DNA from 2 places in the Streptomyces sp. NPDC050422 genome. Region 1 is predicted to be linked to the other one. Evidence: riboswitches for the same ligand, from Rfam matches in the RefSeq annotation. Region 1 holds a riboswitch; the other holds the start of a gene.
The links. Region 1 has a riboswitch for glycine ahead of gcvP (aminomethyl-transferring glycine dehydrogenase). Riboswitches for the same ligand answer to the same signal wherever they lie in the genome.

Region 1 (7,304 bases):
TCCGGTACCTCTGTCGGTCGGACAGGTCAAAGGCGCCCGCAACGACCTTCTCCCCCATCGAAGTGTCCTTCCTCGAGTGGGCAGCCCGCGGCCCAGGCCGCTCGCGTCACGATCGATAATGCCCAGGCGGGGAGATCCATAACGCCCCGCGGACGCCGCGTACCCGCTAATCTCATGACCAAGGCCCCGGGCACATTCACTCGGCATGAGGCAGCCCGCAGATTCCTCGCCCGGCACGCGGGGAAAGCGTCGGCACGTTTCAGCCTACCGCGCCGCGGGAAAAACCCGAGGCGGTGGCTGCGCCGCTCACACCGAATCAGCATAATCTCCGCATAATTAAGTCCGGATACCGCCTTGCCGGCAATAGCCATGGCGGCTAGTGGAAACACCGCGTGAACACGTGTCGTATAAACTCCGCGGACGAGGCAGAGAGTTGACGCACCGGCCCAGTCACCGGCCTCCTCTGGCCCCGCACGCCGACAGCGCCGTCTGCACCCGCCCACGCTCCACCGTGTCTCCGAAGTGAGAGGCGACCCACTATGCCGCTGCATGTACCCCCGGCTCCCGCGCCCGCTCTGCGCAGCGTTCTCGCGGCGCTCGGTTCACCGACCGCGGTCCGCGAGGCCCGCACCCCCGCTCTGCGGTCCGTCCAGGGACCGCTGAGCCCGGAACACCCGCTCCCCGTCCATGTGCTGGACCGCATCGGCCGGGACGGGCTCGCACCCACGACCCGGCTCGCCGCATGGCGCTTCCTGATCCGCAGTACGGAGCGGGCCGTCGCGGCGGCGGACACGATGCTCACCCCGGACGGCTGGGCCTTCTCGCACTTCTTCGAGGGCCCGTACATCGCCTCCACCGAACTCGCCCTGCGCCAGGCGGAAGCGGCGGCGACGCCCTACCAGCCGAGGCTGCTGTCCATTCCCGAGCTCTACATGCTGGCGCTGTGGCTGCACGGGGACACCGAGGCCGACGCGTCCGGCGGGTCCCCCGCCCCGGCCGATCTGCTGGTTCCGCTGGCTCCCGCCCCACCGGGTATCGCGGCACACCGTCCGCACCGGGTCGCTGATCTGCTCCCCGTGATCACCACCCGTATCGCCCCCGGTCCCGGCCCCTTGCTCGGCTCTCCCGCCTGAGTCCCGGCTCCCCCACTTGATGGCACTGTGCCCCGCCACCTCGGTGGCGGGGCACAGTGCCATCCGCAGGGAACGCCCGTGCCCATCCGGACTAGCCTCATTCGGCCACCCCGAACCACCCGAATTGACAGTGCAGTTGCGTTGAACCGTCCGGGCGGGTGATGCGTCATGAGAGGAGAACGAGCGCTGCTGCGAAATCCCTGCGGATTGACGTCCGTGGGGCAACACTGGGACCGGACCGATCGATACGGGGGGCGGCCATGAACACCTCTTCAAGCCGCAGGACACTCAACTCAACGCAGCGAAAGAACCCAGCCATGTGTCAGCACCAGCCACCCTGCCCGACAGCCGACTCAGCCGACCGGGAAGCCGCCCGTCTGGTGGCGCACCATCCGGAACAGGGCTGGAGCCTGCTGTGCAACGGCGTCCTGCTCTTCGAGGACACCGGTGAGCTGCTTCCGGACGGACAGATCATCGCCCCGCACCGGCCGCTGGGAACGGGCCGGGTGGTGAAGGCGGCCTAAGCGGCCGGTACGGAAAAGGGGCCGGCCCGGAGAGATCTCCGCACCGGCCCCCACGCGTGTCCGCGTCAGCCCCGTGTTCCGGGGTCAGCTGTCGTACTCCTCCAACGGCGGGCAGGAGCAGACGAGGTTGCGGTCACCGAACGCACCGTCGATCCGGCGTACCGGCGGCCAGTACTTGTCGGCGGCCGAGACGCCCGCGGGGAAGACGGCCACCTCGCGGCTGTAGCCGTGCTCCCACTCACCGCCCAGCGCCGCCGCGGTGTGCGGGGCGTTGCCCAGCGGGTTGTCGTCCGCGCTCCACTCGCCCGAGGCCACCTTCTCGATCTCGGCGCGAATGGCGATCATCGTGTCGCAGAAGCGGTCCAGCTCCGCGAGGTCCTCGCTCTCGGTCGGCTCGATCATGAACGTCCCCGCGACGGGGAACGACATCGTCGGCGAGTGGAAGCCGTAGTCGATGAGGCGCTTGGCCACATCGTCGATGCTGACGCCGGTGGCCTTGGAGATGGGCCGCAGGTCCACGATGCACTCGTGCGCGACCAGTCCCGCCGGGCCGTTGTACAGGATCGGGTAGTGCGGCTCCAGCCGCTTGGCGATGTAGTTGGCCGCGAGTACGGCGACCTGCGTCGCACGCTTCAGGCCCTCGCCGCCCATCAGGCGTACGTACGCCCAGGAGATCGGAAGAATGCCTGCCGAGCCCCACGGAGCAGCCGAGATCGGTCCGACACCGGTCTCCGGTCCGGCGGCGGGCTGCAGCGGGTGGTTCGGGAGATACGGCGCCAGGTGCGCGCGCACCCCGACGGGCCCGACACCGGGGCCGCCGCCGCCGTGCGGGATGCAGAAGGTCTTGTGCAGGTTCAGGTGCGAGACATCGCCCCCGAAGTGGCCCGGCTTGGCGAGGCCGACCAGGGCGTTGAGATTCGCCCCGTCGACGTACACCTGACCGCCGGCGTCGTGCACCTCGGCGCAGATGTCGGCGACGTGCTCCTCGAAGACACCGTGGGTCGACGGGTAGGTGATCATCAGCACGGCGAGCTCGTCGCGGTGCTGCGCGATCTTGGCGCGGAGGTCCGCGATGTCGACCTCGCCGTCGTCGGCGGTCTTCACCACGACGACCTTCATGCCGGCCATCACGGCACTCGCGGCGTTGGTGCCGTGGGCGGAGGACGGGATCAGACAGACGGTGCGGCCCTCGTCGCCGTTGGCACGGTGGTACGCGCGCACGGCCAGCAGCCCCGCGAACTCGCCCTGCGATCCGGCGTTCGGCTGGATGGAGACCGCGTCGTAGCCGGTGACCTCCGCGAGGCGCTCCTCCAGCTCACGGATGAGCGTCAGGAAGCCCTCGGCCTGCTCGGCCGGCGCGAACGGGTGCAGCGCGCCGAACTCGGGCCAGGTGATCGACTCCATCTCGGCGGTCGCGTTCAGCTTCATGGTGCAGGAGCCGAGCGGGATCATGCCGCGGTCCAGCGCGTAGTCACGGTCGGCGAGCTTGCGCAGGTAGCGCAGCATCGCGGTCTCGGAGCGGTGCTGGTGGAAGACCGGGTGGGTGAGGATCGCATCCGTGCGCAGCAGCCCCTCGGGCAGCGCGTCGACGGTCGTGGCGTCCAGTGCCTCGATGTCGCCGTCGGCGCCGAAGGCGGCCCACACAGCCGCGATCTGCGCGCGGGTCGTGGTCTCGTCGCACGCGAGCGAGACCAGGTCGCCGTCGACGAGCCGCAGGTTGACCCCACGCTCGCGGGCGTCGGCGACGACCGCGGCGGCCTTGCCGGGGACCCGGACGGTGAGCGTGTCGAAGTGGGCACCGGTCACCACGTCGACGCCGGCGGCGCGCAGGCCCTCGGCCAGGATGGCGGCGTAGCGGTGGGTGCGCCGCGCGATCGTCCGCAGGCCGTCGGGGCCGTGGTAGACGGCGTACATGCCGGCCATCACGGCGAGCAGCACCTGAGCGGTGCAGATGTTGCTGGTGGCCTTCTCGCGGCGGATGTGCTGCTCGCGGGTCTGCAGGGCCAGGCGGTACGCCTTGTTGCCGTCCGCGTCCACGGAGACGCCGACGAGGCGGCCCGGAAGGCTGCGCGCGAACTTCTCGCGCACGGCCATGAAGCCGGCGTGCGGTCCGCCGAAGCCCATCGGGACGCCGAAACGCTGCGTGGTGCCGACGGCGATGTCCGCGCCCAGGTCGCCGGGCGACGTGAGGAGGGTGAGCGCCAGCAGATCTGCGGCCACGGTGACGATCGCGCCGAGCTCGTGGGCCTGCTCGATGACGGGCTTGATGTCCCGTACGGCTCCGGAGGCGCCCGGGTACTGCAACAGCACACCGAAGACACCGCGCTCGGCGATCTCGGCGGGGATGCCGTCGGTGAGGTCCGCGACGACGACCTCGACGCCGGTCGGCTCGGCACGGGTCTCGATGACGGCGACGGTCTGCGGCAGGGAGTCCGCGTCAACCAGGAAGACGCCCTGCTTGACCTTGCCGACGCGGCGGGCCAGGGCCATGGCCTCGGCGGCGGCGGTGCCCTCGTCGAGCAGCGAGGCGCCGGAGGTGGGCAGCCCGGTGAGCTCGGCGACCATCGTCTGGAAGTTCAGGAGGGCTTCGAGGCGGCCCTGGGAGATCTCGGGCTGGTACGGCGTGTAGGCCGTGTACCACGCGGGATTCTCCATCACGTTGCGGAGGATCACCGGCGGGGTGAACGTGCCGTAGTAGCCGAGCCCGATCATCGGGGCCAGGACCTGGTTGCGGTCGGCGAGGAGGCGCAGCTCGGCGAGGACCTCGGCCTCGGTCCGCGCGGCCGGCAGGTTCAGGGCCTCGGCGCTCCTGATCACATCGGGCACCGCGGCGGCGGTCAGCTCGTCGAGCGAGCCGTAACCGACCTGGGCGAGCATCTTCGCCTGGGCCTCGGCATCGGGACCGATGTGGCGCTGCTCGAACGGGATTCCCTGTTCCAGCTGAGAGAGCGAAGTGCGACGGGGGGTCATGATGGAGGCCTCCTGGTCTGTCACGACCTGCGAGGGGCACCACGGCGCGGGGTGCCCGAACGGCCTCCCCCTCTGTCATCTCAACCTGAGAGCTTCACCGGTGCCCGCGGGGCGCACCGGCTTTCACCGTCGGTGAGGGAGAGCTCCGGTCCGGCCGTGGCCGTGCGGAACCCGCCCTGCTTTCCAGAGTGACCTCGTCCGTGCGGTACGGGGGCCTGAGAGATTCCGGGGAGGATTTGCTCCTTCGGCGCCTTCCGGATTGTCTCCGGAGGACTCTCCCGCACGGGGTCAGCAGCCATTGCCAGCCTACCAGCGGGGTATGCGGTGGAAATCTCGAGTGGCCGACGCCACGGATCTGCACTTCTGTAGTGCCTGTGGAGTAGCCGCGACCAGTGGGAGGGACCGTGCAGACCGACATCGATCCGCGCAGCCTGATCGGCCGCAAGGCATTCGACCGCAAGGGCACCAAGATCGGAACCGTGGACGAGGTGTATCTCGACGACGCGACCGGTGTGCCAGAGTGGGCCGCCGTACGCACCGGACTGTTCAGCCGGGACGCCTTCGTCCCGCTGGAGCCCAGCGAAATCGTCGAGGACACGCTGCGCATCCCCTTCGACCGGGCCCTCATCAAGGACGCACCCGACTTCGGGGTCGGCCGTCACCTCTCGCCGGAACAGGAGCTGCAGCTCTACCGGCACTACGGTCTGGACTCGGCGCCGGCCGAGAGCGCCCCGGACCGCGATTTCGGCAGGCTGGCCGGCCAGGACGAGTAGTCCACCGGGTTCCGCACGAGCGGCAGCGGATCGGCGGGCTGCAGTTCCGGATCGTCGATACGGAACGTGCGAACGCGGCCGGGCGCCGATTCCGGTTCCTCGAACCGCACCGTCACCCGTCCGACCCCGCTGCCCTGCACCCAGCCATGCCCGTGGGTGTCATGTCGCACGTCGTGCCCGGCCGGCCAGCGTCGCGCGGCGAGCTGCTCCGCACTCTCGGGTGCGGGCTCCTCGCCCTCCCGTCCTCCCTCGTCCGCAGCGGCGTGCGCGCCCGGTTCGGCGGGGTCCGCAAGCTCGGCGGCCGTCCGCTCGCCGGCTGCCTGGGCGAACAGGTCCTCCTGGGTGAAGTCTGCGAGCCCGGTGACGCCGACACCGAGCAGGCGGACGCCCCCGGTCGTGTCCACGGCCTCCAGGAGCCGCGCAGCGGCCTCTCTGACGACCGTGGGGTCGTCGGTGGGCCCCCGGAGCGTCTCGGAGCGGGTGAGGGTCGAGAAGTCGTAACGCCGCACTTTCAGCACCACCGTGCGGCCCGACCGTCCGGCGGCCCTCAGCCGCTGGACACAGCGGCCGGCCAGTCTCTCCACCTCGGTCCGCACCCGGACCCGGTCGTGGAGATCCGTATCGAAGGTGTCCTCGACCGAGACCGATTTGGCGTCGCGCTCGGCGATCACCGGCCGGTCGTCGTGTCCGGACGCCATGCGGTGCAGGGAGCTGCCGTGCGCCTTGCCCAGCAGCCGTACGAGCTCCGCCTCGCCCGCCTCGGCGAGGTCGTTGACCGTGGTCATGCCGGCGCGGCGCAGATGGTCCGCGGTGGCGGGGCCGACGCCGGGCAGGGTGCGCACCGGCATGGGCGCGAGCAGCGCACGCTCCGTACCCGGCTCTATCAGCAGGATCCCGTCGGGCTTCGCCTCCTCGGAGGCGATCTTCGCCAGCATCTTGGAGCCCGCGAGCCCGACGGAGCCGCTGAGTCCCGTGACCGCCTCGATCGCCCCGCGCAGCTGCTCGCCGATCTCCATCGCCGAGGCCGTGTCGTTCGCCGTCCCGCCCGCCTCCAGGTCGACGAAGGCCTCGTCGAGACTGAGCGGCTCCACCAGGGGTGAAAGGCGGCCCAGCAACTCCATGACCTGTTCGCTCACCGTTCGGTAGAGCGTGAAGCGCGGCACCAGATAGGCCGCGTTCGGCGCCAGCCTTCTCGCCTGCGCCATCGGCATCGCCGAGTGCACCCCGAAACGGCGGGCTTCGTACGAGGCGGTGGCGACCACTCCCCGGGGGCCGAGTCCGCCCACCACGACCGGCTTTCCGCGCAGACTCGGCTTCGCCGCCTGCTCCGCAGACGCGTAGAAGGCATCCATGTCCAGATGCAGGATGGTGGGCGCGGCTCTCACATCAATCGATGGTGCCCTACGCCACTGACAGTCGCCCTGTCACAAGGGGCGGCCGACCCCGGTTTCCCGGGGCGCGTCCGCGCTCCCACCCGGTCAGCCCGCCCGGTTGCGGCGACGTGCGAGTTCGTCGGTGGGGTTGTTGCCGATCAGTGTCTCGCCGGTGTCCACACGCTCCCCGTGCAGCTGCGACAGCGCGGCGTCCACGTCCCGCCACACCACCCCGACGGCGATACCGAAGACCCCCTGCCCCCCTTGCAGCAGCTCGACGACCTCCGCGGGCGAGGAGCACTCGTACACCGTCGCCCCGTCACTCATCAGCGTCATGCGCTCGAGATCCTGGAAGCCGCGGGCCCGCAGGTGCTGCACCGTGGTGCGGATGTTCTGAAGGGCGACCCCGGTATCGAGGAAACGCTTCACGATCTTCAGCAGCACCACGTCCCGGAAGCTGTAGAGCCGCTGTGTGCCCGACCCGTAGGCCGGGCGGACGCTCGGCTCCACCAGACCCGTGCGGGCCCAGTA
Region 2 (7,304 bases), on a different contig from region 1:
TCCTCGGTCGCGGCGACCTTGAACGAGACCGCCTTGGCCGCGATCACGTGCTCCAGCGGACCACCCTGCTGACCCGGGAAGACCGCCGAGTTGATCTTCTTGGCGAGCTCCTGGGTGGAGAGGATCACACCGCCGCGCGGACCGCCGAGGGTCTTGTGCGTGGTGGTCGTGACGACGTGGGCGTGCGGCACCGGGTTGGGGTGCAGGCCCGCGGCGACCAGACCGGCGAAGTGCGCCATGTCGACCATCAGGTACGCGCCGACCTCGTCCGCGATGCGGCGGAAGGCGGCGAAGTCCAGCTGGCGGGGGTAGGCGGACCAGCCGGCCACGATCAGCTTCGGCTTGGACTCCTTGGCGAGGCGCTCGACCTCGGCCATGTCCACGGTGCCGGTCTCGTCGACGTGGTACGGGACCACGTTGTAGAGCTTTCCGGAGAAGTTGATCTTCATGCCGTGGGTCAGGTGACCGCCGTGCGCCAGGTTCAGGCCCATGATCGTGTCGCCCGGCTTCAGCAGCGCGAACATCGCGGCGGCGTTGGCCTGCGCACCGGAGTGCGGCTGCACGTTCGCGGCCTCGGCGCCGAAGAGCGCCTTGACGCGGTCGATCGCGATCTGCTCGACCACGTCGACGTGCTCGCAGCCGCCGTAGTAGCGGCGGCCGGGGTAGCCCTCGGCGTACTTGTTGGTCAGGACGGAGCCCTGGGCCTCCATGACGGCGACGGGAGCGAAGTTCTCCGAGGCGATCATCTCGAGGGTGGACTGCTGACGGTGGAGCTCGGCGTCGACAGCGGCGGCGACGTCCGGGTCCAGCTCGTGGAGGGAGGAGTTGAGAAGCGACATCAGGTGGTCCCTTGGGGTCTCAGTTGCCGGAGAACGCGGTGTACTCGTCGGCGGAGAGCAGGTCCTCCGGCTCTCCCGCGACGCGTACCTTGAACAGCCAGCCGCCTTCGAACGGGGCGGAGTTCACCAGCGACGGGTCGTCCACGACGTCCTGGTTCGCGGCCGTGACCTCGCCGGTCACCGGCGAGTACAGGTCGCTGACCGACTTGGTCGACTCCAGCTCGCCGCAGGTCTCGCCCGCGGTCACCGTGTCACCGACCTCGGGGAGCTGGGCGTAGACGACGTCACCGAGCGCGTTGGCCGCGTACTCCGTGATGCCGATCGTGGCCACGCCGTCCTCGACGGCCGACAGCCACTCGTGCTCCTTGCTGTACCGCAGCTGCTGGGGGTTGCTCATGACCTGAATTCTCCTGTACGCGGGGGAGTGCTGATGAACGATGGTCTTACGGTGTGAGACAGGACTGCGTCACGTACGCAGCGCCGGGTCCGCTCGCGGTTCTACTTCTGCCGCTTGTAGAACGGCAGCGCCACGACCTCGTACGGCTCGTGGCTGCCCCGGATGTCCACGCCGACGCCCTCGGTGCCGGGCGTGGCGTGCGCGGCGTCGACGTACGCCATGGCGATCGGCTTGCCGAGCGTGGGCGAGGGCGCGCCCGAGGTGACCTCGCCGATGACCTGGCCGTCCGCGACGACCGAGAACCCGGCGCGCGGCACCCGGCGGCCCTCGGCCACCAGGCCGACAAGCTTGCGGGGCGGGGCGGTCTCGGCGCGCTCGGCGGCGGCCTCCAGCGCCTTGCGGCCGACGAAGTCGCCCTCCTTCTCGAACTTCACGACCCGGCCCAGACCGGCGTCGAACGGCGTCAGCGCCGTGGTCAGCTCGTGCCCGTACAGCGGCATGCCCGCCTCCAGGCGCAGCGTGTCGCGGCAGGAGAGCCCGCACGGGATCAGGCCATGGGAGGCGCCCGCCTCGGTGAGGGCCTTCCACAGCTGCTCGGCGTGCTCGGGGGCGACGAACAGCTCGAAGCCGTCCTCGCCGGTGTAGCCGGTACGGGCGATCAGCGCGGGGACCCCGGCGACCGTGCCGGGCAGGCCGGCGTAGTACTTCAGGCCGTCCAGGTCGGCGTCGGTCACGGCGGCCAGGATGGCGGGGGACTCGGGGCCCTGGACGGCGAGCAGCGCGTACGCGTCGTGGTCGTCGCGCACCTCGGCGTCGAAGCCGTCGGCGCGGGCGGTCAGCGCGTCCAGCACGAGCTGGGCGTTGCCCGCGTTGGCGACCACCATGTACTCGGTCTCGCCCAGGCGGTAGACGATCAGGTCGTCCAGGATGCCGCCGTCCTCGGCGCAGATCATGGTGTAGCGGGCGCGGCCCACGGAGACGGTGCCGATGTTGCCGACGAGCGCGAAGTTCAGCAGCGCCACGGCCTCGGGGCCGGTGACGGTGATCTCGCCCATGTGCGAGAGGTCGAAGAGCCCGGCCTTCGTACGGACGGCGTTGTGCTCGTCGCGCTCACTGGCGTAGCGGAGCGGCATGTCCCAGCCCGCGAAGTCGGTCATGGTCGCGCCCAGCGAACGGTGCAGGGCATCGAGTGCTGTGAGGCGGGGGGCAGTGCTCATGGATAAGGCTCCCAGGGCATGACGACGAGGACGATCCCTCCCCATCTGTCATCGGAACCTGAGAGGTTCGCCGAGAGACCCCACAGGGGTTCGTTCGGCTTGCACCTTGGGTGGAGCCGCAGCGCGGCTCGCTTTTCAGATCTGCCTCATCCACGCGGTACGGGGCCTGAGAGATTCAAGGGAGGATCTTGCTCCTTCGGCGCCCGGCACGGGGCCGGGACTCTCCCGCGCGGATTCGAGCGGCCTTTATGCAGTTGACGGGGTCATCATCGCACGCATTGCGGGAGAGTGGGGGGCCGGTCCCGATGCCGGTTCCCCACGGGTTCCGGCGGGTCGGACGGTTGTGCCGCATTACCTTTTCTTTACACTTCTTGGGCAGGTGTGGGTCAGCCGACAGGGGGATGGCGATGACGTTGCAGCGGTACGCGACGACCGCGGGGGTCGCGCACGGCGCACTGCCCGCGCAGCAGGGTGCGCCGGCCAGGGAGACGGTGGGCCCGCACGCGCCGGTCGTACGGGACCTGCGGGCGCGGGACGGACGCAGTCCGCGCAGCCTGCACTTCGCGGCGGGTGACGTGGTGGTGGTCTCCGGACTGCCCGGCAGCGGGAAATCGACCCTCATCGCACGGGCCGTCTCGGCGCACGCCGTCGACTCCCAGCAGACCAGGGATCGCTGGGCGGCCCTGCTGCCCCGCTTACTCCCGTACGCCCTTTACCGCCCGCTCGTCCGCGTCGCCCACTACGGGGGGCTGTGGCGCATGCTGCGCTCCGGCGCCTCCGTCGTCGTCCACGACTGCGGCACCCAGACCTGGGTGCGCGCCTGGCTGGCCCGTGACTCCCGGCGCCGCGGCCGCACCCTGCACCTCGTGCTGCTCGACGTCACCCCGCAGACGGCGCGGGAGGGCCAGCGCGAGCGCGGGCGCGGAGTCTCCGGGTACGCGTTCGCCCGGCATCGCAGGGCAGTGGGCCGGCTGCTGCGGGACACGGAGTCGGGCCTGCTGCCGCTCGGGTGCGCCTCGGCGGTGCTGCTGGACCGGGAGGCGGCGGGGCTGCTGAAGCGGATCACGTTCGCAGACGCACAGAACGAGGCCTGAAAGAGGGGCGTCCGATGGCTGGACAGCGCGGGTGCGACGGGCCTGCCTTCCGGCGCGCGGCGTTAACCTCTTGCTGCACGACATGGGGTGAGAGAGGGAGACAGTGGACATTCCGGCACAGGGTCAGGCCTTTCCGCAGGGCGGATGGCCGGCGAACGAGCTCGAAGAGGTGCTGAGCGCCTCGATCGGCAGCCCCGAGGCGGGCGGCAGGCTGGTGGAGGTGCTCGGCCGCAGCCACCTCTGGGTGCCCCTGCCCAACGGCGGCTCGCCGGACTCCACCGACCTCGATCTGCCGACGCTGGACATCGAGGGAGCCCCGTACGTCCCCGTGTTCAGCTCCGAACAGCAGTTCCACGCCTGTGTCGGCGTGCGCATGTCGTTCACCGTGGCCCCCGCCCGCGAGTTCGCCCGGGGCCTGCCCCCGCAGCTCGGCCTCGCCGTGAACCCGGACGGCGCGGTCGGCGTGCCGCTGCCGCCGACCGCCGTCGCCGAGCTCTGCCGGACCGGCCGCACCGCGCTGGACGGACCGGCAAGCGGCGGCCGGGTCCGGCTGTACGAGCCGGACTGGCAGGAGGATCCCGTCGACTTCCTCTCCGCCGCGGCCGGGGAGTTCGAGGAGAGCGGCGTCGTGCTGAGCGCCCGCCGCTGCCTGGCCAGCGTCGAGGGCGGCGACCCCGTCCTCTTCGTCGGCGTCGAGTTCTCCACCTGGGACGGAGCCGGGCGCAACGCCCCCATGGACGCCCTGGGGCGGGCCCTGGGGCGCGTCGAGGTGCCGTGGCCGGTCAACCTGGTGCTGCTCGACGTGACCCAGGACCCGGTCGCCGACTGGATGCGCGCACAGGTGCGGCCCTTCTACCGGCGCGCCGCCGAGTAGCGGTGGGGCGGCGGGCCGGGGGCCGACGGCTCCGGCCCGTGGAGTCAAGTCGGTGTCAGGGCCGCCGCATAAGCTGGTTTGATGGCTGGTGCTCGGCACCGTGCCGCCCCGAGAGCCCCGGGAGCGGCGGGCCGACACGTTGGATCGAAGAGGGGCGGAACCCAGGGTGAGTGCGTCAGGCACCGCGGAGGCCGGGCAGGTCGAGCACATGCTGCGCCAGGTGACGCCCGGGCGCTACGACGCGTACGAGGCACTCCTCCAGGCGCTGGCGGCCGACCGGGTCTGGATGCTGCTGTGGCACGGCCGGGCCGGCTCGCCCGACGCCCAGTACGGCAACATGGAGATCGACGGCCTCGGCTACGCCCCGTGTGTCACCTCCGCCCAGGAGCTCTCCGCCAGCGGCTGGAACCGGGACCACGAGCTCGTGGGCGGTCGCGACATCGCCCGCGCCCTGTTCCCCGACCGCTGGGGCATCTGGCTGAATCCGCACGCCCCGGGCGGCGGCGTGGGCATCCCGTGGCTGGACCTGCGCCGGATCGCCACCGGTCTCGACCGGATGCCCGCCGGCCCGTTGCGGATCAGCGACCCCGCCATCGAGATCCCGCAGTTCTACGCCCAGCTCACGCAGAACGCCCACCACACCCCCGCGATCCGCTCGTTGCGCCGCGCCTGGGTGCAGCCCGCGCTCGGCGTCCCGTACCTCGCCATCGGCCTCGACCTGTACGACACGAGCGGGCCCTCCGTCGACGCCGTGCGGGCGATGATGCAGCAGTCCATCGGCACGGTCCCGGAGGGTCTCCCGGTCTCCACGGTCGCGATGGCCGACGAGTACGACCCGGTCACGATGTGGCTGCGCGCCAACTCCCGTCCGTTCTACGACCGCGAGCCGCACGCCCCGGCCGGCCGTGGTGCCGCCGTCGCTCCCGGTTACGGCTACCCGCAGCCCCCCGGCCCCGCCCCGCGCGCCTACTAGGCCCGCCCGGGCCCGGTCCCAAGACCGGACAAACGACTCCCCGACGGACAAGACATCCGCCACGGTCACCCAAATAGCCACCCAATAAGGGTCGTTGGGCGTCATGTCCGTTCTGTTGGATTAGCGGCCGAGTGGTCCGCTCACTCGATCAAGCTGTCCGGATAACGGAAGCTCACTGACCGCATCACGTTTGAGCAAACATTCCCCGTCAGGTCTGGCGGGTGATCGCAACGGCGTTGAAGACTCCCGGCTAGTGGGGATCGTCCGCCCTTTGTACGAGGTTGCACCGGCGGTCATTCCACAGACGCATTCATCGCACCGAAAACATCAGCCGCAGCAAGCACCGCGGCTGACACGCGCCAGGCCGTCACCGCGGCGAGTAGGGGCCGGCCACCGCCGGCGGGAGGGGTCAGAGGCACTGTGACCGCACCGATCGAGACCACCGGTTCGGCTGCCGAGGCGCAGCCGGAGGCAGTACTCACGGGAGTCAAACAGAGCCAGATCGAGGGCCGTTCGCTCGGACAGATCGCCTGGACGCGCTTCAAGCGCGACAAGGTGGCAGTGGCGGGCGGCATCGTTGTCATCCTGTTGATCCTGCTCGCCGTGCTCTCCAAGCCGATCCAGGCCGTCTTCGGCCTGGACCCCAACGAGTTCCACCAGGACCTCATCGACCCGGCGCTGCTCGCACCGAAGGGCGACTGGGGCGGCATCAGCTGGAGCCACCCGCTCGGCGTCGAGCCGCAGTACGGCCGCGACATCATGACCCGCATCATCGAGGGCTCCTGGGTGTCCCTGGTCGTCGCGGTCGGAGCCACCCTGCTCTCCGTGGTGATCGGCGTCTTCATGGGCGTCGTGTCGGGCTTCTACGGCGGCTGGGTGGACACCTTCATCAGCCGCATGATGGACACCTTCCTGGCGTTCCCGCTGCTGCTCTTCGCGATCTCCATCTCGGCGGCGCTGCAGGACGGCGCGTTCGGCCTGGAGGGGCTGCCGCTGAGGATCGCGGTACTGATCTTCGTGATCGGCTTCTTCAGCTGGCCGTACATGGGCCGCATCGTCCGCGCCCAGACCATGAGCCTGCGCAATCGCGAATTCGTCGAGGCGGCGCGGTCGTTGGGCGCCCGCGGCCCCTTCATTCTCTTCCGGGAGCTGCTGCCGAACCTGGTGGCTCCCATTCTGGTCTACTCCACGCTGCTCATCCCCTCGAACATCCTCTTCGAGGCGGGTCTCAGCTACCTGGGTGTCGGAATCGCGCCGCCGCAGTCCTCCTGGGGCGGGATGCTCACCAACGCGATCGACTTCTACCAGAACGACCCGATGTACATGATCGTGCCGGGCGTGGCCATCTTCGTCACGGTGCTGGCGTTCAACCTGCTGGGAGACGGGCTGCGCGATGCGCTCGATCCCCGTAGTAAGTAGTGCCCGGGTGTTCGTCACAACGTCGTGCGACAAGCCACGGCAACCATCGATTGAGGGGAATTTCCTCAGGTGAAGACCAGAAAAACGACAGCGGTGGTCGCCACAGCTGTGGTCCTGATGCTCGGAGCTTCCGCGTGCAACGGCTCCAAGGACGACAACGGCGGCGGCAAGGGCGGCAGCGGCGGTGCCGGTGCCACTGACGCCGGCCTGACCTCGATCGTCAACAAGTCGGACAAGAAGGGCGGGACTCTCAAGCTGGAGATGTCCGACGAGCCCGACTCGCTCGACCCGGGCAACACGTACTACGGCTGGGTGCAGAACTTCGCCCGCCTGTACGGCCGCACCCTGACGTCCTTCAAGCCGGCCGCCGGCAAGGACGGCCTGGAGGTCGTCCCGGACCTCGCCGAAGGTCTCGGCAAGGCGAGCCCGGACGCGAAGACCTGGACGTACACGCTGAAGAAGGGTCTCAAGTACGAGGACGGGACCCCGAT

Region 2: linked by a shared signal. The riboswitch ahead of gcvT (glycine cleavage system aminomethyltransferase GcvT) and the one ahead of gcvP (aminomethyl-transferring glycine dehydrogenase) in region 1 are both predicted to bind glycine.

The regions. Positions count from the first base shown of each region.
Region 1 is NZ_JBITIE010000032.1:56,217-63,520, forward strand. It holds gene ACIBJG_RS35605 (glutamate-cysteine ligase family protein) at 1-58, opposite strand, end outside; gene ACIBJG_RS35610 (hypothetical protein) at 540-1,133, shown strand; gene ACIBJG_RS35615 (DUF5999 family protein) at 1,451-1,657, shown strand; gene gcvP (aminomethyl-transferring glycine dehydrogenase) at 1,742-4,627, opposite strand; glycine riboswitch at 4,821-4,918, opposite strand; gene ACIBJG_RS35625 (PRC-barrel domain-containing protein) at 5,032-5,400, shown strand; gene ACIBJG_RS35630 (DNA polymerase IV) at 5,325-6,785, opposite strand; gene ACIBJG_RS35635 (MerR family transcriptional regulator) at 6,879-7,304, opposite strand, start outside.
Region 2 is NZ_JBITIE010000010.1:12,344-19,647, forward strand. It holds gene glyA (serine hydroxymethyltransferase) at 1-839, opposite strand, end outside; gene gcvH (glycine cleavage system protein GcvH) at 859-1,236, opposite strand; gene gcvT (glycine cleavage system aminomethyltransferase GcvT) at 1,338-2,453, opposite strand; glycine riboswitch at 2,599-2,691, opposite strand; gene ACIBJG_RS16890 (AAA family ATPase) at 2,861-3,547, shown strand; gene ACIBJG_RS16895 (enhanced serine sensitivity protein SseB) at 3,651-4,421, shown strand; gene ACIBJG_RS16900 (enhanced serine sensitivity protein SseB C-terminal domain-containing protein) at 4,588-5,394, shown strand; gene ACIBJG_RS16905 (ABC transporter permease) at 5,815-6,813, shown strand; gene ACIBJG_RS16910 (ABC transporter substrate-binding protein) at 6,931-7,304, shown strand, end outside.